2 regions of the Streptomyces sp. bgisy027 genome follow, and region 2 is predicted to be linked to the other one. Evidence: riboswitches for the same ligand, from Rfam matches in the RefSeq annotation. Region 2 holds a riboswitch; the other holds the start of a gene.
The links. Region 2 has a riboswitch for glycine ahead of gcvT (glycine cleavage system aminomethyltransferase GcvT). Riboswitches for the same ligand answer to the same signal wherever they lie in the genome.

Region 1 (7,358 bases), on a different contig from region 2:
AGCACGCCGGCAAGTACGGGACCCATGCCTTGTCTCAGAACCTCTCCGGGAAGATCAGGGCGAGGACGAGATAGCCCAGCAGGGCGACGGCCACGACGAGGCCGACGATGTTCTCGGCGGTCACAGCTTCGTCACCCCCTTGGCGACGAGAGCCACCAGCGCGAAGCACGCGATCGTGATGGCGACGAAGGCCAGATCGGCCACCGTGCACTCCTGGATGAGGTTCGGTCGGACAGGGACGATCCGAGGAAACCGCCTTCGTGGCCGGATTCGAGCGCTGTTGACGGCTCCCATACGGCCCGTTGCGCGCCTTTGACGGTTCTCTTACGGCGACACGATCACCGCAGGTCGCAGGCGCACCGGGGCCAGGACGAGCGGAGGTCAACCGGCAGGTCACCGCGCCCGTCGCCTTGCGCACGGCGTGCGCGACGACAGCGCCCCGCCGGTTCTGGAGCCGCCGTCGCCGCAGCCGTTCCGGCCCGGTCTCCGGGGTCAGCACGGTCACCCGGGTGACCGGCTCGGAGGCCATGACGTCACGGACGTAGGCGGCGACGGGGCGGCCCGGGGAGCGCCGCTCGCTGCTGAGCCGGACCAGGGGCACGCCGGGGTCCCACTCGGCCCCGGAGCGCTCCAGGGCGTGCAGCGCGGCCCGGTCCTCGGGGTGGGGTGGCAGACGGTGACCGCGCGGACCTCGTCGCCGAGCGAGGCGGCCGCGGTGAGGGCTTCCGAGGTGAGCCGGGACAGCGAGGAGACCGGCACGATCACCACCGAGCGGCCGCGGTGCGGATGCTCCGGGATGCGGCCGAGGCCGAGCCGCTGCCCGATCCGCACGTAGCCGCGGCGGACGGCTTCGAACGCCCCGGAGCCAGGACCCCGTGCCGGTGCGCCTGCCGGTCGGCCTTCAGCGCGAACACGTGCGGCAGGTCGTTGTCACGGGCGAGCAGCTTCAGCAGCACCGGGAGGCCGCCGAAGGACGTGTTCCGAATTCGAGGCGGGCCTGGCCGTACGCGGCCAGGTCATGCACCACCGCTACCGCGTCCTCACCCTGGAGTCGTCCTTCACCCCCAACGCCCTGGCCGCCCTGCTGCCGTACGTCCGTGACACGACCGGCTGCATCCCGCACATCTCCTTCGAGCGGACGGAGGGCACGCCCTACGCCGACTTCCCGCGCCTCTTCCTCTTCGGCCAGGGCGAGGTCGCCCCGGTCACCCGGGAGGTCCTCGCGAGGCGGAGCCGGACCGCGACCGCCGGCCGCGCGTCCACACCGGCTGACGCACGCACCGGACCGAACCGGGCGCGGCCACATCAGGATCGCGTCAACGATGAGCCGTAAGACGACAGAGCGCTGTCAGCGCTGTTCGCAGCCGCGCCGGCGGCCCCTACCGTCAGCACTGTGGACGGAAGCAGACCGCGCCCGGCCCCGACCGGTGACCGTCACTGGCAGAACAGTGCCCGGTTCGCCACAGGCTGCGCGGTGACCTTCTTCGGGATGACCCTCCTGGTGGACTGGGACGGCCACACCCTGACGCCGGCACGGACCCTGCTGTGGCTGGTCATGACCTCCCTGCTGTTCACGATCCTGCTCCCCGAGCGCGTGACCGCCGGCCCGGGCTGGCTCGCGGTGCGCGGTCTCGTACGGCGTCAGGCGGTGCGCACGGACAAGCTGGTGACCGTACGGCAGCACGGCGGCGTCTCCACACATCTCACCCTGCGCGACGCGGACGGCCGCCGCCTCGAACTGGACCCACGCGTCCTCCTCGCCAACCCGCTGCTGTGGCACGAGCTGGACACCGGGGTACGCCGCTCACGCGCGAGCGGAACCCTGCTGGAGGGCATCGACGTCCTGGAACGGCTGCGCCACCAGATCGACGACGCCGAGGCGCGTGCGGTGCTCAGGGCGTCCGGGATCACCTGAGGACGGGGCGCGGCGGCTAGGGTGGACACAAAAGCCGTATAAACACATCAAAGAGCCCGCGCGAGGCGTCTCCCATGAGCCCGAGCATCCGCAACCAGCTCCCCGGCACGATCACGTCCATCAGTCCGGGCGAGACCATGGCCATGGTCGACGTCCATCTCACCGGCGGCCAGGACCTCACAGCGGCGATCGTCCCGTCGGCCGTCGAGGAACTCGGCCTGACCGAGGGCACCACCGTGAACGCCCTCGTGACGGCGACGCACATCTGCCTGGCCACCTCCCCGGTCGAGGACCCCCGGCCCCTGCGCAACCGGCTCCCCGGCACGATCACCGGCATCGCCACGGGCGGCGCGATGGCGTCGGTGAAGATCGCGGTCGACGGCGGCGCGGTGACCGCCGCCGTGACCCGGGACGCCACGACCGACCTCGACCTGTCCCCCGGCGTCCCCGTCGTCGCGCTGGTGGAGGCCACGGAGGTCGCTCTGACGACCGCATGACACACGGAAGGGCTCCCCTCCGGCTGTGCGTGGCCGGAGGGGAGCCCTTCCTGCTCGGGTGCGTCGCCCGCGTGGGCGTCAGCCCGGTGCGGCTCAGTCGTCGTAGGCGTCCAGCGGCGGGCAGGAGCAGACGAGGTTACGGTCGCCGAAGGCCTGGTCGATGCGGCGCACCGGCGGCCAGTACTTGTCGGCGGCCGACATCCCGGCCGGGAACACGGCCTCCTCACGGCTGTACGCGTGCTCCCATGTGCCGCCCAGCGCACCGGCGGTGTGCGGGGCGTTGCGCAGCGGGTTGTCCTCGGCGGGCCACTGCTGCGACCCGACCTTCTCGATCTCCGCGCGGATGGCGATCATCGCCTCGCAGAACCGGTCGAGCTCGGCCAGGTCCTCGGACTCGGTCGGCTCGATCATCAGCGTCCCGGCCACCGGGAAGGACATCGTCGGCGCGTGGAAGCCGTAGTCGATGAGCCGCTTGGCCACATCGTCGACGCTCACGCCGGTCGCCTTGGTCAGCGGGCGCAGATCGATGATGCACTCGTGCGCGACGAGCCCGCCGGGCCCGGTGTAGAGCACCGGGTAGTGCGGCTCCAGCCGCTTGGCGACGTAGTTCGCGGACAGCACGGCCACCTGCGTGGCCCGCTTCAGCCCCTCGCCGCCCATGAGGCGGACGTACGCCCAGGAGATGGGCAGGATCCCCGCGGAACCCCACGGCGCCGCCGAGATCGGGCCGACGCCCGTCTCCGGACCGGCGGCCGGCTGGAGCGGGTGGTTGGGCAGGTACGGCGCCAGGTGCGAGCGCACGCCGACCGGGCCGACGCCCGGACCGCCGCCGCCGTGCGGGATGCAGAAGGTCTTGTGCAGGTTCAGGTGCGAGACGTCGCCGCCGAAGTGGCCCGGCTTGGCCAGTCCCACGAGCGCGTTGAGGTTCGCGCCGTCGACGTACACCTGCCCGCCGGCCTCGTGCACCTGCGCGCAGATGTCGGCGACGTGCTCCTCGAACACACCGTGCGTCGACGGGTACGTGATCATCAGCACGGACAGCTCGTCCCGGTGCTTCTCGATCTTGGCGCGCAGGTCCTCGACGTCGATCTCGCCGTCGTCGGCGGTCTTCACGACGACGACCTTCATGCCGGCCATCACGGCGCTGGCGGCGTTCGTGCCGTGCGCGGAGGACGGGATGAGGCAGATGGTCCGCTGCTCGTCTCCGTTGGCCCGGTGGTATCCGCGCACGGCGAGCAGACCGGCCAGCTCACCCTGCGAGCCGGCGTTCGGCTGGAGGGACACCTTGTCGTAGCCGGTGACCTCGGCGAGACGTTCCTCCAGCTCGCGGATGAGCGTCAGATAGCCCTGCGCCTGCTCGGCGGGTGCGAAGGGGTGCAGCTGCCCGAACTCCGGCCAGGTGACCGGCTCCATCTCGGTGGTCGCGTTGAGCTTCATCGTGCAGGAGCCCAACGGGATCATGCCGCGGTCGAGCGCGTAGTCCCGGTCGGCCAGCCGGCGCAGGTAGCGCAGCATCGCCGTCTCGGAGCGGTACTGGTGGAAGACGGGGTGCGCGAGGTAGTCGTCGGTGCGCAGCAGCCCGTCCGTGAGCGCGTCCTCGGTGCCGGCGTCCAGCGCCTCGATGTCGCCCTCGACCCCGAACGCCGTCCATACGGCGCCCAGCTGGGCCCGCAGCGTGGTCTCGTCGCAGGCGACGGAGACGTGGTCGGCGTCGACGAGGCGCAGGTTGACGCCGTTCTCCCGGGCGGCGGCGACGACCTCGGCGGCCTTTCCGGGCACCCGCACGGTCAGCGTGTCGAAGTAGGAGCCGTGCACGACCTCGACTCCGCCGGCCGCGAGGCCCGCGGCGAGGATCGAGGCGTACCGGTGGGTCCGCCGCGCGATGCTCCGCAGCCCGTCGGGCCCGTGGTACACGGCGTACATACCGGCCATCACGGCGAGCAGCACCTGGGCCGTACAGATGTTGCTGGTGGCCTTCTCCCGGCGGATGTGCTGCTCACGGGTCTGGAGCGCCAGCCGGTAGGCCTTGTTGCCGTCGGCGTCCACGGACACGCCCACGAGCCGCCCCGGCAGGCTGCGCGCGAACTTCTCGTGGACGGCCATGTAGCCGGCGTGCGGGCCGCCGAAGCCCATCGGCACGCCGAAGCGCTGCGTCGTACCGATCGCGATGTCCGCCCCGAGCTCACCCGGCGACTTGAGCAGCGTCAGCGCGAGCAGGTCGGCGGCGACGGTGACGAGGGCACCGAGCTCGTGCGCCTGGTCGATGACCGGCTTGATGTCCCGTACGACACCGGAGGCGCCGGGGTACTGCAGGAGCACGCCGGTGATCTCACGCGAGGCGACCTCGGCCGGAATGCCCTCGCTGAGGTCGGCGACGACGATCTCCACGCCGGTCGGCTCGGCGCGGGTCTCGATCACGGCGATGGTCTGCGGAAGCACGTCCGCATCGACCAGGAACAGGCCCTTCTTGTTCTTGCCCATGCGCCGGGACAGCGCCATGGCCTCGGCGGCGGCCGTCCCCTCGTCGAGCAGGGAAGCACCGGAGGTCGGCAGCCCGGTCAGCTCGGCGACCACCGTCTGGAAGTTCAGCAGGGCCTCGAGACGGCCCTGGGAGATCTCGGGCTGGTACGGCGTGTAGGCCGTGTACCAGGCGGGGTTCTCCATGACGTTCCGCAGGATGACCGGCGGGGTGAAGGTCCCGTAGTACCCGAGCCCGATCATCGAGTCCAGCACCTGGTTGCGGTCGGCCAGCGACCGCAGCTCGGCCAGCACCTCCGCCTCGGTGCGGGCTCCCGGCAGGTCCAGCGAGTCGGCGTTCTTGATCACGTCCGGCACCGCGGCGGCGGTGAGCTCGTCGAGGGAGCCGTACCCGACCTGGGCGAGCATCTTGGCCCGGGCCTCATGATCGGGACCGATATGACGCTGCTCGAAGGGGATTCCCTGCTCGAGCTCGGAGAGCGGAATGCGGTGGGCGGTCATTGCGGAGGCCTCCTGGTCTGACGACCTTCGAGGGGCACCACGGCGCGGGTACCCGGACGGCCTCCCCCTCTGTCATCTCAACCTGAGAGCTTCACCGGACCGCCCGAAGGCCGTCGGCTTTCACCGTCGGTGAGAGCGGAAGCCGTCGACACCCGCTCTGCTTTCCAGAGTGACCTCGTCCGTGCGGTACGTGAGCCTGAGAGATTCCGGGGAGGATTTGCTCCTTCGGCGCCTCCGGTGTTCTCCGGAGGACTCTCCCGCACGGGGTCAGCAGCCGCTAGAAAGCCTACCAGCGAGGTCGCCGCACGGACCTTCGAGTGGCCGCTCTCACCATTCTGCCTTTTCGTAGTGCTTACGGATGAGTTGCGACCAAGTGGAGGGCCCGTGCAGACCGACATCGATCCGCGCAATCTGATCGGCCGCAAGGCCTTCGACCGCAACGGCACCAAGATCGGCACCATCGACGAGGTCTATCTCGACGACGCGACCGGAGTGCCGGAATGGGCGGCGATACGCACCGGCCTGTTCTCCCGCGACGCCTTCGTCCCCCTGGAGCCCAGCGAGCTGGTGGAGGGCACCCTCCGCATCCCCTTCGACCGCGCCCTGATCAAGGACGCACCCGATTTCGGAGTGGGCCGCCATCTGTCCCCCGAACAGGAACTCCAGCTCTACCACCACTACGGCCTCGACGTGGCGTCCCCGCCACCTCCCCCCGACCGGGACTTCGGCAACCTGGCCCCCACGGAACCCCCCAACGACAACGACCCCACGACCCCCCACCCCTGACCAGCTCAGACCCCACCGGCCACAGCCCCCTCAGATGCCCCCGCCGTGCCAGATCCCCCACTTCCCGCAACACCCCGGCTTCCCCCACTCCCTCCGGGCCGCTCCTCCACCAGGGGCAACGGCTCCACCGCCGCCAGGCCCGGATCCTCCACCCGAAACGTCCGCACCCGCCCCGGCGCCGAGCCAGGCGTCTCGAACCGCACGGTCACCCGCCCGAGCCCACTCCCCTGCACCCACCCGTGCCCGTACTCGGCATGCCGCACATCGTGCCCGGCCAGCCACCTCCGCTCGCCCGGCCCTTCCTCCCCCCGCGCCACGGCCACCGCCTCCGCGCCGTCCTCCCCGCCCTCCACCGGCTGCTGCTCCCCCAGCTCCCCCGCGGCCTGAGCGAACAGATCCTCCTGCGTGTAGTCGGCAAGGCCGCTGACCCCGACCCCCAGCAGCCGCACCCCACCCGTCGTGTCCACGGACTCCAGCAGCCGAGCGGCGGCCTCCCGCACCACCGCCGGATCATCCGTCGGCCCCCGCAACGTCTCGGACCGCGTCAGGGTCGAGAAGTCGTACCGCCGCACCTTCAGCACGATGGTCCGCCCCGACAGCCCGGCGCCCCGCAACCGCCGCACACAGCGATCGGCCAGCCGCTGCACCTCCAGCCCGACCCGCACCCGGTCGTGGATGTCCACGTCGTACGTGTCCTCGACCGACACGGACTTGGTCTCCCGCTCGGCCACCACGGGCCGCTCGTCGTGCGCCAGCGCCATCGCGTACAGCGCATGCCCATGGGCCTTGCCCAGCAGCCGGACCAGCTCGTCCTCACCGGCCTCGGCGATCTCCTCGACCGTATGGATACCGGCCCGCCGCAGATGGTCCCCCGTCGCCGGCCCCACACCCGGCAGCGTGCGCACCGACATCGGCCCCAGCATCGCCCGCTCGGTCCCCGGCTCGATCAGCACCAGCCCATCCGGCTTGGCCTGCTCGGAGGCGATCTTCGCGAGCATCTTGGACGCGGCCAGCCCCACCGATCCCGCAAGCCCCGTGGCGGCCCGTATGTCGCCGCGCAGCTTCGCCCCCACCAGCCGCGCCGACGAGTCGTCCCAGGCCGCTCCCCCGGCCTCCAGATCCACGAACGCCTCGTCCAGGCTCAGCGGCTCCACCAGCGGCGACAGCTCCCGCAGCAGCCC
Region 2 (7,358 bases):
GGGCGTGTCAGACATAAGGGATACGACTCCTCAGCCGGCGGTGTGGGCGACGTACTCGTCGGCGGAGAGCAGGTCGGCCGGCTCCTCCGTGATGCGGACCTTGAACAGCCAGCCACCCTCGAAGGGGGCGGAGTTCACGAGCGCCGGGTCGTTCACCACGTCCTCGTTGATCTCGGTGACCTCACCGGTGACGGGGGAGTACAGGTCGGAGACGGACTTGGTCGACTCCAGCTCGCCGCAGGTGTCACCCGCGGTCACGGTCGAGCCGACCTCGGGGAGCTGGGCGTAGACGACGTCGCCGAGCGCGTTGGCCGCGAACTCGGTGATGCCGACCGTCGAGACGCCGTCCTCGGCGGTCGACAGCCACTCGTGTTCCTTGCTGTAGCGCAGCTGCTGGGGGTTGCTCATGGCCTGAATTCTCCTGTACGCGCGGGAGTGGTGATGAATGAGGGACCGCTGGATGCGTGCGTGATCAGCGGAGATGTGCGCAGGGTCACGCACGTGTGCCGCTGTCAGTCTCTTCTTGCGGCGCTACTTCTGCCGCTTGTAGAACGGCAGCGCCACGACCTCGTAGGGCTCGTGGCTGCCCCGGATGTCCACGCCGACCCCGGCGGTGCCGGGCGCCGAGTGCGCGGCGTCGACGTACGCCATGGCGATGGGCCTGCCCAGGGTGGGGGAGGGCGCACCGGAGGTGACCTCGCCGATGACCTCGCCGCCGGCGACGACCGGGTACCCGGCACGCGGGACGCGACGCCCCTCGGCGATCAGGCCGACCAGCACGCGCGGCGGGTTCTGGGAGGCGCGCTCGGCGGCCTCGGTGAGCGCCTCGCGCCCGACGAAGTCGCCCTCCTTCTCGAACTTCACCACCCGGCCGAGCCCGGCGTCGAAGGGGGTCAGGGCGGTGGTCAGCTCGTGGCCGTACAGCGGCATGCCCGCCTCCAGGCGCAGCGTGTCCCGGCAGGAGAGCCCGCAGGGGACCAGGCCGACGCCCTCGCCGGCCTCGGTGAGCGCCTGCCACAGCTGCACGGCGTGCTCCGGCTTCACGAACAGCTCGAAGCCGTCCTCGCCGGTGTAGCCCGTGCGGGCGATGAGCGCGGGGACGCCGGCGACGGTGCCGGGCAGGCCGGCGTAGTACTTCAGGCCGTCCAGGTCGGCGTCGGTCAGCGACTTCAGGATGCCGGGGGACTCGGGGCCCTGGACGGCCAGCAGCGCGTAGGCGTCGCGGTCGTCGCGGACCTCGGCGTCGAAGCCGGCGGATCGTTCCATCAGGGCGTCGAGCACGACCTGGGCGTTGGAGGCGTTGGCGACGACCATGTACTCGGTCTCGGCGAGCCGGTAGACGATCAGGTCGTCGAGGATGCCGCCGTCGGCCTGGCAGATCATGGTGTAGCGGGCGCGGCCGACGCCGACGGAGGCGATGTTGCCGACGAGGGCGTGGTTCAGCAGCCGGGCCGCGTCCGGGCCGGTCACGGTGATCTCGCCCATGTGCGAGAGGTCGAACAGGCCGGCCCTGGTGCGTACGGCGTTGTGCTCGTCGCGCTCGGAGGCGTAGCGCAGGGGCATGTCCCAGCCGGCGAAGTCGGTCATCGTCGCGCCGAGCGAGCGATGCAGGGCATCGAGCGCGGTACGACGGGATTCGGTGCTGCTCATCGGTCCGTTGTCTCCCAAAGGCATGACAGGCGAGGTCGTTCCTCCCCATCTGTCATCGGAACCTGAGAGGTTCGCCATGATCCCGAAGACGGTGATCACGGCTTGCACCTTGGGTGGAGCCGCTGCGCACACAGCGACCCGCTTTTCAGATGTGCCTCGCCCGCGCGGTAACGGGGCCTGAGAGATTCAAGGGAGGGACTTGCTCCTTCGGCGCCCCAGCGATGCACCGATGCACTGCTGGGAACTCTCCCGCGCGGATTCAAACGGCCGGTATGCAGTTGGCGCCGCCATCATTGCATGCCGGACCCCGTCGGGGGCAGGCCATGTCTGTAACCGGCTTGTGGCAGGAAGCGAACGAAAAGGAAGAGATCCTCTATTACCTTCTCTTTACGCTCAGTGGGGATGGGGACTCCTGACCCCGGAGGAGGACGATGACGGTGAACCGCACCACGGCGTACGCCACGACCTCGGGCGTCGCGCTGCCCGAGCAGAGCGCGGCACCCCGTGTCGAAGCGCACGTCGCGTGCCCCGCGCCCGTGGTCCGGGATCTGCGCGAGCGCTCCGGTCACAGCCCGCACGCGCTGCTCTTCGGCCCCAAGGACCTCGTCGTGATCACCGGCCTGCCCGGCAGCGGCAAGTCGACGCTCATGCGGCGGACGGTGAAGGGTCTGCGCATCGACTCCCAGGACACCCGGGACCGCTGGGACGCCCGGATGCCGGGCTTCCTCCCGTACGCCGTCTACCGCCCCCTGGTCCGCCTCGCGCACTACGCCGGGCTGCGCCGCGCGCTGCGCTCCGGCGAGGGCGTCGTCGTGCACGACTGCGGCACGCAGGCCTGGGTGCGCGGCTGGCTGGCCCGCGCGGCGCGCCGCCGGGGCGGCACCCTGCATCTGCTGCTCCTCGACGTGACGCCGGGCACCGCCCTGGAGGGCCAGCGCGAGCGCGGCCGGGGCGTCTCGCGGTACGCCTTCCTGCGGCACCGCCGAGCGGCCTCCCGGCTGCTGCGCTCGGCGGCGAAGGGCGAGCTGCCGCAGGGCTGCGGTTCGGCGGTGCTGATCGACCGGGACGCGGCGGACGTGCTGCGCCGGATCGGTTTCGCGGGCTGACGGTCCGCAGCCCTGGCGGGGGCGGACACCGGCTAGCCTTCTGAGCCTCAGACGTGGTTCACAGCAGGCGGTCAGACAGATGGACTTCCCAGCGGATCTCCCCGCGGACTTCTCGGCCCGGGCCCACCTCCACCCGCACGGAGGCTGGCCCGGCAACGAACTGGAGGAGGTGCTCTCCTCCTCCCTCGGCACGCCCTCGGCGGGCGGCCGGATCATCGAGGTGCTGGGCCGCAGCTTCGTGTGGGTGCCCCTGCCCAACGGCGGCGGCCCGCACAGCGGCCCGCTGGATCTGCCCACGGTGGAGATCGGGGGCCAGGGGTACGTCCCGGTCTTCAGCTCCGAGGAGCAGTTCCGGCAGGTCGTCGGCTCCCACATGGCGTTCACCGTCGCCCCGGCCGTGGAGTTCGCGCGCGGCCTGCCGCCGCACGTGGGCATCGCCGTGAACCCGGACGGCGTGGTCGGCGTCCCGCTGCCCCCGGCGGCCGTCGCCGAGCTCTGCCGGGTGGGCCGCACCCCGCTGGACGGCTCCACCTCCGGCGGCCGGGTCAAGCTCTACGAGCCGGACTGGCAGGAGGACCCGATCGACTTCCTCGCCGCGGCCTCGGCCGAGTTCGCCGCGACCGGCGTGGTCGCGACGGCCCGCCGCTGCCTTGCGGCGATCGAGACGGCCGCCCCGGTGATGTTCATAGGCGTCGAACTCTCCCACTGGGAGGGCGACCTGCGCGCCGCCCCCACCGAGGCACTGTCCCGAGCCCTCACCCGCACCCCCCTGCCCTGGCAGGTCAACCTGGTCCTCCTGGACGTGGCCCAGGACCCGGTGATCGAGTGGATGCGCGCGAAGGTACGGCCGTTCTACACGCGCGACTCCTGACGCCCGTCAGGGGCAGCGCCCCTCCACAGGCGCGGGGAACTGCGCGACAAGCCACCCACGACCCGCGGCAAGCAGCCCACAATAGGACCCGAGCTCCATCCGGCTCTCCCAGCGGAGCGCCTAAGCTTGGGCTCACAAGCCATGTTTCCCGAAGGGGCGGTACATCGTGAGCGCGAGCGGCACAACCTCGACCGGACAGGTCGAGCACATGCTGCGCCAGGTGACGCCCGGGCGCTACGACGCCTACGAGGCCCTCCTGCGGGCCCTCGCCACCCCTTCCACCGGCCAGGTCTGGATGCTGCTCTGGCACGGCCAGGCCGGCTCCCCGGACGCCCAGTACGGAAACATGGAGGTCGACGGGTACGGCTACGCCCCGTGCGTCACCTCCGCCCAGGAGCTCTCCGCGAGCGGCTGGAACCGCAGCTATGAAGTGGTCGACGGCGTCGACGTGGCCCGCACCCTCTACCCGGATCACTACGGCCTCTGGCTGAACCCGCACGCCCCGGGCGGCGGCGTCGGCATCCCCTGGCTCGATCTGCGCCGCATCGCGACCGGCCTGGACCGCCAGCCCGCCGGTCCGCTGCGGCTGTCGGAACCCGGCATCGAGATCCCGCAGTTCTACGCCCTGCTCGCGCAGAACGCCCACCGGACCCAGGCCGTCCGCTCGTTGCGCCGCGCCTGGGTGCAGCCGGCGCTCGGCGCGCCGTATCTCGCCATCGGCCTCGATGTGTACGACACCAGCCCGCCCGCGGTGGACTCGGTGCGCTCGATGATGCTCCAGTCGATCGCCGCGGTCCCGGACGGGCTGCCGGTGTCGACCGTGGCGATGTCCGACGAGGACGATCCGATCGCCATGTGGATGCGCGCGAGCACCCGTCCGTTCTACGACCGCGAGGCGCACGCCGCACCCGCGCAGGCACCCGCCGGCGGCTACGGTTACCCACCGGCACAGGGCCGTTACTGATCATCGAAGGCGCTAATCTACCGTTCCGTCGGTATCCCGACTTCGTAGGCGCGCAAGGGTGTTGACTGCGGTTTCATAGGCAAATCTCCGCGCGTAGATGCGATCGGAAGGTCCTGGTCCGCCCCCATACGCCCCAACTGACTCGCGTCCGCCGGGCGTTACCCGCTGTTCGGATAACGGAACCCCCCAGACAGCATCACGGTTGCGCATACTTTCCCTGTCACCTCTGGCAACAGATCGCCAAAGCGTTGAAGACTCCCCGCAAGACGTGGGCCGGTCGGTCCTGTGTACGAGAAAGCAACCGCTACAGCGGCAGCCATGGGGGTCGACAACCGTCGGCCGAGAGGGGTCAATCTCACCGTGACCGCACCGATCGAGACAACGGGGGCGGAGGCTGAGGCGCAGCCCGAGGTCGTGCTCTCCGGAGTCAAGAAGAGCCAGATCGAGGGGCGTTCGCTCTCCCAGATCGCCTGGATGCGCTTCAAGCGTGACAAGGTCGCCGTGGCCGGAGGCATCGTCGTTCTCTGCCTGGTGCTGATGGCGGTGCTCTCCAAGCCGATCCAGTGGGTGTTCGGCCTCGACCCCAACAAGTTCAACCAGGACCTGATCGATCCGGCTCTGCTGGCCCCCAAGGGCGGCTGGGGCGGAATGAGTTGGGACCACCCTCTGGGCGTCGACCCCCAGTACGGCCGCGACATGCTCGCCCGCATCATCGACGGCTCCTGGGTGTCGCTGGTCGTCGCGGGCGGCGCCACGCTCCTGTCCGTGGCCATCGGCACGGTGCTCGGCGTGATCGCCGGGTACTACGGCGGCTGGGTCGACAGCGTTATCAGCAGGCTGATGGACACCTTCCTGGCGTTCCCGCTGCTGCTGTTCGCGATCTCGATCTCCGCCTCCGTGCAGGACGGCTTCTTCGGGCTGGAGGGTCTGACGCTGCGCATCTGCGTGCTGATCTTCGTGATCGGCTTCTTCAGCTGGCCGTACATCGGCCGCATCGTCCGCGCGCAGACGATGACGCTGCGCCGGCGAGAGTTCATCGAGGCCTCCACGAGCCTCGGCGCCCGCGGGCCGTACATCCTGTTCCGCGAGCTGCTCCCCAACCTCGTCGCGCCGATCCTCGTCTACGCGACGCTGATCATCCCGACGAACATCCTCTTCGAGGCCGCGCTGAGCTTCCTCGGAGTCGGTATCGCTCCGCCGCAGGCCTCCTGGGGCGGAATGCTCAGCAACGCTGTCGATCTGTACACCGCAGATCCGCAGTACATGTTCGTGCCCGGATTGGCGATCTTCATCACCGTCCTGGCCTTCAACCTGCTGGGTGACGGGCTGCGTGACGCCCTCGACCCTCGCAGCAAGTGATCCATCGATAGAGGGGGCTTTCCTCAGGTGAAGACGAGAAGGGTGACCGCCGCGATCGCGTCGGTCCTGGCGCTCTCGCTGGGTGCTGCCGCATGTGGTGGCGGGGATGACAGTGACGACAACGGCGGAGGCAACGGCAAGAAGGACGCCGCGCTGTCCTCCATCGTCAACGCGTCGACGAAGAAGGGGGGCACGGTCACGTACGAGCACTCGGACGTTCCCGACTCCCTGGACCCGGGCAACACGTACTACGGCTGGGTGCAGAACTTCTCCCGCCTCTACGCGCGTGCGCTGACGACGTTCAAGCCGGCTGCCGGCAAGGAAGGCCTGGAGGTCGTCCCCGACCTGGCCGAGTCCCTGGGTACGCCGAGCGCCGACGCCAAGACCTGGACGTACAAGCTCCGCCAGGGCCTGAAGTACCAGGACGGCACGCCGATCACGTCCAAGGACGTGAAGTACGCCATCGAGCGTTCCAACTTCGCGCCCGAGGCGCTGTCCAACGGCCCGACGTACTTCAAGTCGTATCTTGAGGGCGGCGACAAGTACAAGGGCCCCTACAAGGACAAGTCCGCGGACGGCATCAAGTCCATCGAGACGCCGGACGACAGCACGATCGTCTTCAAGTTGAAGCAGCCCTTCGCCGACTTCGACTACCTGGCGACGTTCTCGCAGACGGCTCCGGTGCCGCAGGCCAAGGACACCGGCGCGAAGTACGTGCAGAACATCGTGTCCTCCGGTCCGTACCAGTTCGAGTCCTACGAGGAGGGCCGCAGCGCCACCCTCGTGCGCAACAAGAACTGGGACGCCAAGACGGACCCGATCCGCAAGGCGCTGCCGGACAAGATCTCGATCAAGTTCAAGGTCAACCCGGTGACGGTCGACAACGACCTGCTCTCGGACAAGATCACGGCCGACGCGGCGGGCACCGGTGTCCAGCCGGCGACCCAGCCGAAGGTGCTGACCGGTAAGAACGTCGCCTCGACGGACGCCTCTTACGCCGGTGCGACGCAGTACATCGCGCTGAACGTCAACGTGAAGCCGTTCGACAACGCCGACTGCCGCAAGGCCGTGCAGTGGGCCGTCGACAAGAAGTCCGTCCAGGACGCCATCGGTGGTTCGCCGAAGGGTGACGTGGCGAGCACGCTGCTGCCCCCGTCGGTGAACGGCTACACCAAGTTCGACACCTACGCCACGGACGGCAACAAGGGCGACGTGGCCAAGGCCAAGGAAGCCCTGAAGGCGTGTGGCAAGCCGAACGGCTTCGACACGATCCTGACCGCGCGTTCGGACCGTCCCGCCGAGGTGGCGACCGCCACGGCCGTTCAGGCGTCGCTGAAGAAGGTCGGCATCAACGTCGAGATCAAGCAGTTCCCGTCGGGCAAGTACTTCTCCAACTTCGCCGGTGTCC

Region 1: another riboswitch for glycine. It lies ahead of gcvP (aminomethyl-transferring glycine dehydrogenase); the one in region 2 lies ahead of gcvT (glycine cleavage system aminomethyltransferase GcvT).

The regions. Positions count from the first base shown of each region.
Region 1 covers NZ_JBYIVZ010000020.1:148,402-155,759, forward strand. The annotation lists gene kdpA (potassium-transporting ATPase subunit KdpA) at 1-26, opposite strand, end outside; gene kdpF (K(+)-transporting ATPase subunit F) at 35-124, opposite strand; partial or broken gene AC3ETA_RS22070 (hypothetical protein) at 383-980, opposite strand; partial or broken gene AC3ETA_RS22075 (amino acid transporter) at 980-1,272, shown strand; gene AC3ETA_RS22080 (hypothetical protein) at 1,394-1,915, shown strand; gene AC3ETA_RS22085 (TOBE domain-containing protein) at 1,990-2,412, shown strand; gene gcvP (aminomethyl-transferring glycine dehydrogenase) at 2,506-5,391, opposite strand; glycine riboswitch at 5,566-5,661, opposite strand; gene AC3ETA_RS22095 (PRC-barrel domain-containing protein) at 5,776-6,177, shown strand; gene AC3ETA_RS22100 (DNA polymerase IV) at 6,183-7,358, opposite strand, start outside.
Region 2 covers NZ_JBYIVZ010000054.1:59,602-66,959, reverse strand. The annotation lists gene gcvH (glycine cleavage system protein GcvH) at 31-408, opposite strand; gene gcvT (glycine cleavage system aminomethyltransferase GcvT) at 532-1,650, opposite strand; glycine riboswitch at 1,690-1,805, opposite strand; glycine riboswitch at 1,806-1,912, opposite strand; gene AC3ETA_RS38665 (AAA family ATPase) at 2,082-2,756, shown strand; gene AC3ETA_RS38660 (enhanced serine sensitivity protein SseB) at 2,836-3,627, shown strand; gene AC3ETA_RS38655 (enhanced serine sensitivity protein SseB C-terminal domain-containing protein) at 3,794-4,591, shown strand; gene AC3ETA_RS38650 (ABC transporter permease) at 4,952-5,950, shown strand; gene AC3ETA_RS38645 (ABC transporter substrate-binding protein) at 5,978-7,358, shown strand, end outside.